Regions from separate parts of the Plantibacter sp. M259 genome, predicted to be linked through region 1. Evidence: riboswitches for the same ligand, from Rfam matches in the RefSeq annotation. Region 1 holds a riboswitch; the other holds the start of a gene.
The links. Region 1 has a riboswitch for thiamine pyrophosphate ahead of thiM (hydroxyethylthiazole kinase). Riboswitches for the same ligand answer to the same signal wherever they lie in the genome.

Region 1 (3,395 bases):
TCCTGCAGCCAGGTCGACACGGTGTGGATGATCGCGACATCGCCCAGCATCCCGATCTTGACCGCGTCGATCACCACGTCGTCCGCGACCGCGTCCAACTGCTCGCGGAGGAACCCGACGGGCGGCGTGTGCACGGACCGGACACCCCGGGTGTTCTGCGCGACGAGTGCGGTGACGACCGCCATGCCGTATCCGCCGTTCGCGGCGATGCTCTTGAGGTCGGCCTGGATCCCGGCACCACCGGTCGGGTCGGTGCCGGCGATGCTCAGCACCCGCGGTGTCTCGCGAGTCGTGACAGGTCGTCGACCGTGCACCCGGTTCGAGCTCGACGACGCCGGCGTCAGTGTCTGTTCCGCGGCGCTCATGCCGAGACCTCGGTCCAGGCCGCGCAGAACGCCCGTGCGGCCTCGGCGGGATCGTCGGCGGCGCAGATGGCCGAGACCACAGCGAGACCAGCGGCGCCCGAGGCGTGGAGCTCGACCGTGTCCTCCAGTGACACCCACCGATCGCGACGCACGGGAGCGGGGTCGCGGCGGCGATCGCGGCGAACCCCTCCACGCCGAGCGGTGCCGGGTGGTCCGGCTTGGTCGTCGTCGGGCGGATGACGCCGACGCCCAGGTAGTCGACCGTCCCGAGTGGCAGCGCTGCGACCGCGTCGAGGTGCGCCGGGGTGTTCGCCGTCAGTCCCACGATGGCGGCCTGCCCCACGATGCGGCGCACGGCGTCGACCGGGAGATCGCTCTGACCCACGTGGACGCCGTGGACGACGGCACCGGCGGAACGGGCGGCGAGGAAGACGTCCACCCGGTCGTCGACGAGGAGCAGCGCCCGCCCGGCGACGACCTCCGCCGCACGCACGGTCAGGTCGAACAGCTCTCGCGCCGATGCGGTCTTCTCCCGCAGCTGGACTGCGGTCACCCCGCCGTCGACAGCTCGGCGCACGACGTCGAGGACACCGCGATCTCCGCTGGCCGAAGCATCCGTGACGAGGTAGGTGGCGATACCGCGGCGCACGAGCTCGGCGTGCGAACGGGCCACGAGGACCCGGTCCGCGGTGGTCGAGGCACTCACGCGATCACCGCCAGGCTGCGGACGGTGTCGGCATCGAGGAGGTGGAGGTGGTCGAGGAAGGCGGGAGCGAAGGAGCCGGGGCCACGGCTCTCCGCGGCCGCCAGCTGCGCGGCGACCGTGTACGCGGTGGTCGCCGCGACCGTCGTCAGCAGCCGGTCGTCGTCGAGTGACGCGAAGGCGGCGAGCACGGCACCGAGGGCACAGCCACCGCCCGTCACGAGGGTGAGCCAGGCGTGCCCGTTCGAGCAGCGGACGATGCGCTCACCGTCGGTGATGACGTCCGTCGGGCCGGAGATCGCGACGACGGCACCCGAGGTGCGGGCGATCGCGGTGGCCGCCTCGACCGCGCTGTCGACCGAGTCGGTGCTGTCGACCCCGCGACCACCGGCGCCCAGTCCGGCGAGCGCGATGATCTCGCTGGCGTTGCCGCGGACGATCGTCGGCCGGAGGGCGAGGAGTTCGGCGGCGAGCGCCGTCCGCACCGGCAGGAAGCCGACGGCGACGGGGTCGAGTACCCACGGGGTGCCGGCGTCGTTCGCGGCGGTGGCGGCCTCGACCATGGCCTCGCGCTGCTCAGCCTGCGGCGTGCCGAGGTTGAGGAGCACCCCGGAGGCGATGCGGGCGAACGGTCCGGCCTCGGTGGGGATGTCGGTCATCGCCGGGGCGGCGCCGATGGCGAGCAGGACGTTCGCGGTGAAGTTCGTCACCACGGCGTTCGTGATCGATTGGACGAGCGGCGTGCGCTCGCGCAGGCGGTCGAGGAGGTCCCCGGACGCGCTCGCGAACTCGCCGACGGACGAGTCGTCGGTGGACGGGTGGGCAGACTGCTGCGGTGTGCGAATGCTCATTCGCGACATCCCTTCGCTCGGACTAACGAGATCAGGTTCGACGGGTGTGTTCTCAGCCGATCGTCGTGGGATCGGCACCCCGTGTCACTCGCGACCACCCTAGCGGGTCGGCCCGGCTTCCCGTCCAGCGGGCGGGCGAGGATGATGGAGGGATGGACTTCTTCGAGCTGGTCACCATCGTCTTCGAGGTCGCCGGTGTCGGGGCGATGGTCGTGGGCTTCGTGATCGCCGTCACCCTGTCGGCCCGACTGTGGTGGAGCACGCGCGACGGCGCACGGGCCTTCCGGATGCTGCGGGAGACGATCGGCTCGGTCATCCTGCTCGGGCTGGAGATCCTCGTGGCCGCCGACCTCGTGAAGACGGTCACGTCGACGCCCTCGCTGACCGACGCACTCGTCCTGGCGATCATCGTCGTCATCCGCACCCTGCTGAGCTTCTCGCTGCAGATCGAGATCGAGGGCACCCTCCCCTGGAGGCGCCTGGCGACGACCGGCCCACAGCTGTTCGATCGGGCCGTCAAGCGCGGCGGCGAACGCACGCGACGTCGCGCCGAGGAGCAGGACGCCTCGGCGTCACCCGACGCGGCACCGGCGCCGATCGTCACGACGCAGCCCGTCCCCGACGATGAGGACGGCTTCCCGGAGCTCCGCAGTCGCAGCTAGCGCGGCACGGCTAGCGAGCCGCGGAGGTCGCCCAGGTGTCGCGGATGAGGTCTGGCAGCAGGCGCATGTCGTCGAAGACGTGGGTGCCGTCGCCGACGAGCCGCTCGGCGGGCGTCATGCCACCGGCGTAGGCGTAGACCGTCATGCCGGCCGCGCGTGCAGCCAGCACGCCGACGACGCTGTCCTCGATGACCGCGCACCGCTCGGGGGCCGTGTCGAAGTCGGCGGCGGCGTGGAGGAAGAGGTCGGGTGCGGGCTTGCCGACGGCGACGTCGGTCGCACTGAAGATGCGCCCGTCGAAGCGGTCGTGGATGCCCACCTGCCCGAGGTTGCGGACGACGTCGTGCAGCATCCCGTTCGAGGCGACGCACAGCGGCACCCCGGTCGCAGCGATGCCGTCGAGGGCGTCGACGACCCCGTCGACCGCCTCGAGCTCGCGCTCGCAGATGCCGCGGAACATGTCGCTCCAACGCTGGATCCAGTCGGCCTCGAGCGGCTTCCCGAGCCGCTGCTCGACGAGCGTCGCGTAGGTCTCGAGCGAGGCACCGACGAAGAGCTCCCGCACCTCGGCCTCGGTGTAGTCACCGCCGACCTCGTTGAGCAGCTGGAGGTTCACCCGGACGGAGATGCGTTCCGTGTCGACGAGGGTGCCGTCGCAATCGAAGATGACGAGGTCCGGATAGTCGACTGGCATGCTCCGAGCCTAAACGACGCCGCCTGCGCTGTGGCCGTGGGCCATCCGGTGGTGGCCTCCGACGACGGTCGGCGCGGCGGTCAGCGGGACGCGCGGACGCCCTGTCGCTGCCAGGTGACG
Region 2 (3,395 bases), 1.9 Mb from region 1:
CCGGGACCAGCGGAGCGCCTGCAGGCCGACGCCGAGCTCGTTCCGCACGGTCGACGAGACGAACTGGTGCTCGGGATCTTGGAAGACCGTCCCGATGCGCGTGAGCAACTCGGTGGACTTCCAGCGGATCGGCCGAGGCCCCAGCCTGCCGGCGAGCTGCGGAGCGGCGGTCACCGTCCCCGTGATCTCCGACAGCAGTCCCGCCAGCGTGAGCGCGAGCGTGGACTTCCCCGCGCCGTTGGGGCCGACGATGACGGTCGCCGCGCCCTCGGGCACCGCGAGGCGCAGGTGCTCCTGCACCGGCTGGGCGCGCGTCCGACCGACCGCCAGGTCGTCGGTCGTGAGGACCGCCGCTGATGGGCCGGACACCGGGCGAGGGGCCAACCCCAGCGGGATGCCCGGCACCCAGACGCCCGCATCGGCCAGGCGCTGCCCGACGTCGTCGAGGACGAGGTCGGGTGGCCCGTCGGCGAGGACACCGCCGTCGGCGTCGAGCACGACGACCCTGGTCATCAGCTCGCGCCAGATGTCGACGCGGTGTTCGATGACGACCAGGGTGGACGAACCGTCATCGACCAACCGAGCGACGGCGTCCCGCACCTCGGCCACCCCGGCCGGGTCGAGGTTCGCGGTCGGTTCGTCGAGCAGGAGGAGCGAGGGGTGCATGGCGAGTACGCCGGCGAGGGCCAGCCGCTGTTTCTGACCACCGGACAGCGCCGAGGTCGAGTGGTCCAGTGGCAGGTCCAGTCCGACGGCCTCCAGCGAGGCGTCCACGCGGCGCCAGATCTCCTCGCGCTCGACGCCGAGGTTCTCGCAGCCGAAGGCGACGTCGTCGCCGACCTTGGACAGGATCACCTGCGAGTCGGGATCCTGCAGGACGAGCCCGATGCGACCCCTCGCTCGTTCAGGCGGAACGCCGTCCACGAGGAGCGAGCCGTGGGACTCCCCCTCGTCCGCACCGCCGAGGACGCCGGCCAGTGCGTGGATCAGCGTCGACTTGCCGGCGCCGGACGCCCCCAGGAGGAGGACCCGTTCGCCCGGTTCGATCACGAGGTCGAGGTCGCGCACCGCCCAGGCCTTCCGACCGGCATGACGCCACCCCCAGTCCCGCGCGACGATGCGCGCCGGACCGGTCGCAGCCGCTCCCGGCACGATCAGACCTCGCGCCGAGCGTCCCGCCCCGACGCGAACCGACTGAGCGCTCCGGTCGACGCGAGTGCCCTGACGAGTGCCCAGCCGACGACACCGGCGAGGATCGCGCCCGAGACGAGCAGCGAACCGAGGTAGATCGCGTTGAACTCGACACCCTTCTCGAGGTTGCCCGACATCACGAGCTCGAGGAGCCACGCGCCGGCCCCGGCGCCGGCCCCGGCGAGGATCGCCGGAACGAGGCCGAAGCGCTTGTACGCGAGCGCCGCGAACATCAGCTCGGCCCCCAGGCCCTGAGCGAGGCCGGAGTACACCGTCGTGACGCCCCATGCGTTGCCGATGAGGGCGGAGACGATCGCACCGATGGTCTCGACGAGCAGTGCTGCGCCGGGCTTCCGGATGATGAGTCCGCCGAGCACCCCGCCGAGAAGCCAGATCCCGACGGCGATCCCGCCGAAACCGGGCGTGACGGCGCTGGCACCCGCGTACCAGAGTGATCCGAGCGTGTTCCACGCCCAGAAGATGAGGCCGGTCGCGACGCCGAGCACGGCGACCACGACGATGTCGACGACCCTCCAGCGCAAGGTCCGCGACGCAGCGCGTTCAGAGGGTGAGATCTTGGTCGATGCTGACACGATACGTGCCCTTCCTGTAGACGGAAAAGAGCACGGGATAGCGAGAAATGGTCTCCCTGCGCTGGCATGATCCAGATCAGGTTCGACGGTCGAAGGCGAATACCTTCCTCTCAGCCCGGTTCACCGGACTCCCGTGGTGGCACGAGTCTAACCCCTGCCGTGCGCAGTCGCACGACAGGGGTTCGACGGAGAGGGCTACTTCTTGAGGGCCTTGATGAGGCCGGCCAGAGCCTTGCCGCTCACCCAGATGAACGGGATCGCGACGGCGATGAGCGAGATGAGGTTCGGGTCGAAACGGAGACCCTCGTCGGTCTTGATGTAGGCACCGACCGGGATCGAGACGCCACCGCCGCCACCGCCGCTCGGGGCGTCGTCGCCGTCGCCCTCGGAGCCGCCGCCGAAGCCGTAGTACGTCAGCGCGACGGGCACGAGCTTCGTGCCGTCGACGTCCTGCTGCTCCCCGTAGGCTGCGGACACGCCGAGCCCCTTCGCCTGTTCTGCCAGCTTCTCCACGAGATTCGTCATACCGCGAGGCTACCGCTCGGTATCCGCCGGTCCAAGGGGTTGATCCGTGCTCCCAGCACCCTGCGAGTCTCCGCGACTGCCGAGTCCGCGACGCCTCGGCTTGCCGAGGAGGGAGGCGGGAGCGATCGCGAGATCGCCGAACCGGCTCGCGACCCGGTCGATCGTCTGCTCGGCTTCACGCCACTCCTCGTCCGGGTCCCAGAGCCCGGCACCGGCCTCATCGGCGGGGACGAGCTGGTCGACCTTCACCCCGACGAGGCGCACGAGGCGTCCGCCGCGATCGAGGTCGTCGAACAGCGACGCCGCCTCGTCGTAGACCCGACGCCCGACGTTCGTGGCCTCGCCGATGGTGCGCGACCGGGTGACGACGCTGAAGTCCGCATAGCGGACGCGGATGCTGATCGTCCGTCCGGCGTAGCCGCCCTTCCGGAGCCGGATCGCGACGAGGCCGGCGAGATTCAGCAGCTCGCGCTTGAGGATGGTCGGGTCCGAGACGTCCGTCGGGAAGGTCACCTCGTGGCTGACGCTCTTCTCGCGTCGTGCCAGCTCGATGCCGCGCGGATCGATCCCGTTCGCGAGCTCGAGGAGTCGGCGACCAGAGGCCTCACCGACCGCGCGCTGGAGCATCGACAGCGGGGTGGAGGCGAGCTGACCGATGGTCCGGATGCCCCGGTTCGTCAGCTGCTCCTCCGTCCGACCACCGACGCCCCACAGCGCACCGACCGGCAACGGATGGAGGAACGCCAGGGTCTCGTCGGCTGGTACGACCAGCAGACCGTCGGGCTTCGACAGGCCGGAGGCGAGCTTCGCGACGTACTTCGTCGACGCCAGGCCGACCGAGCACGGCAGGCCGGTCGCGTCGAGGACCCGCTGCTTCACGAGCGCGGCGATCGTCCGCGGGCTCCCGAGCAACCGGACCGCGCCGGACACGTCGAGGAACGCCTCGTCGATGCTCAGCGGCTCGACGAGCGGCGTCACCGACTCGAAGACCTCCATCACCCGGTCGGAGTACTCGCGGTACCTGCCGTGGTGGGGCGGCAGCACGACGGCGCTCGGACAGAGGCGCATCGCCTGGGACACCGGCAT

Region 2: it holds a riboswitch for thiamine pyrophosphate, as region 1 does, so the genes downstream of both, FGL15_RS21110 (ECF transporter S component) here and thiM (hydroxyethylthiazole kinase) in region 1, are expected to answer to the same signal.

What each region holds. Positions count from the first base shown of each region.
Region 1 is NZ_CP040750.1:1,251,718-1,255,112, forward strand. It holds gene FGL15_RS05685 (bifunctional hydroxymethylpyrimidine kinase/phosphomethylpyrimidine kinase) at 1-365, opposite strand, end outside; gene FGL15_RS21445 (hypothetical protein) at 362-499, opposite strand; partial or broken gene FGL15_RS05690 (thiamine phosphate synthase) at 550-1,071, opposite strand; gene thiM (hydroxyethylthiazole kinase) at 1,068-1,919, opposite strand; TPP riboswitch at 1,911-2,011, opposite strand; gene FGL15_RS05700 (DUF1622 domain-containing protein) at 2,072-2,581, shown strand; gene FGL15_RS05705 (HAD family phosphatase) at 2,592-3,275, opposite strand; gene FGL15_RS05710 (CDP-alcohol phosphatidyltransferase family protein) at 3,356-3,395, opposite strand, start outside.
Region 2 is NZ_CP040750.1:3,709,244-3,712,638, reverse strand. It holds gene FGL15_RS17350 (ABC transporter ATP-binding protein) at 1-1,152, opposite strand, end outside; gene FGL15_RS21110 (ECF transporter S component) at 1,155-1,784, opposite strand; TPP riboswitch at 1,821-1,929, opposite strand; gene FGL15_RS17340 (hypothetical protein) at 1,980-2,309, opposite strand; gene dinB (DNA polymerase IV) at 2,319-3,395, opposite strand, start outside.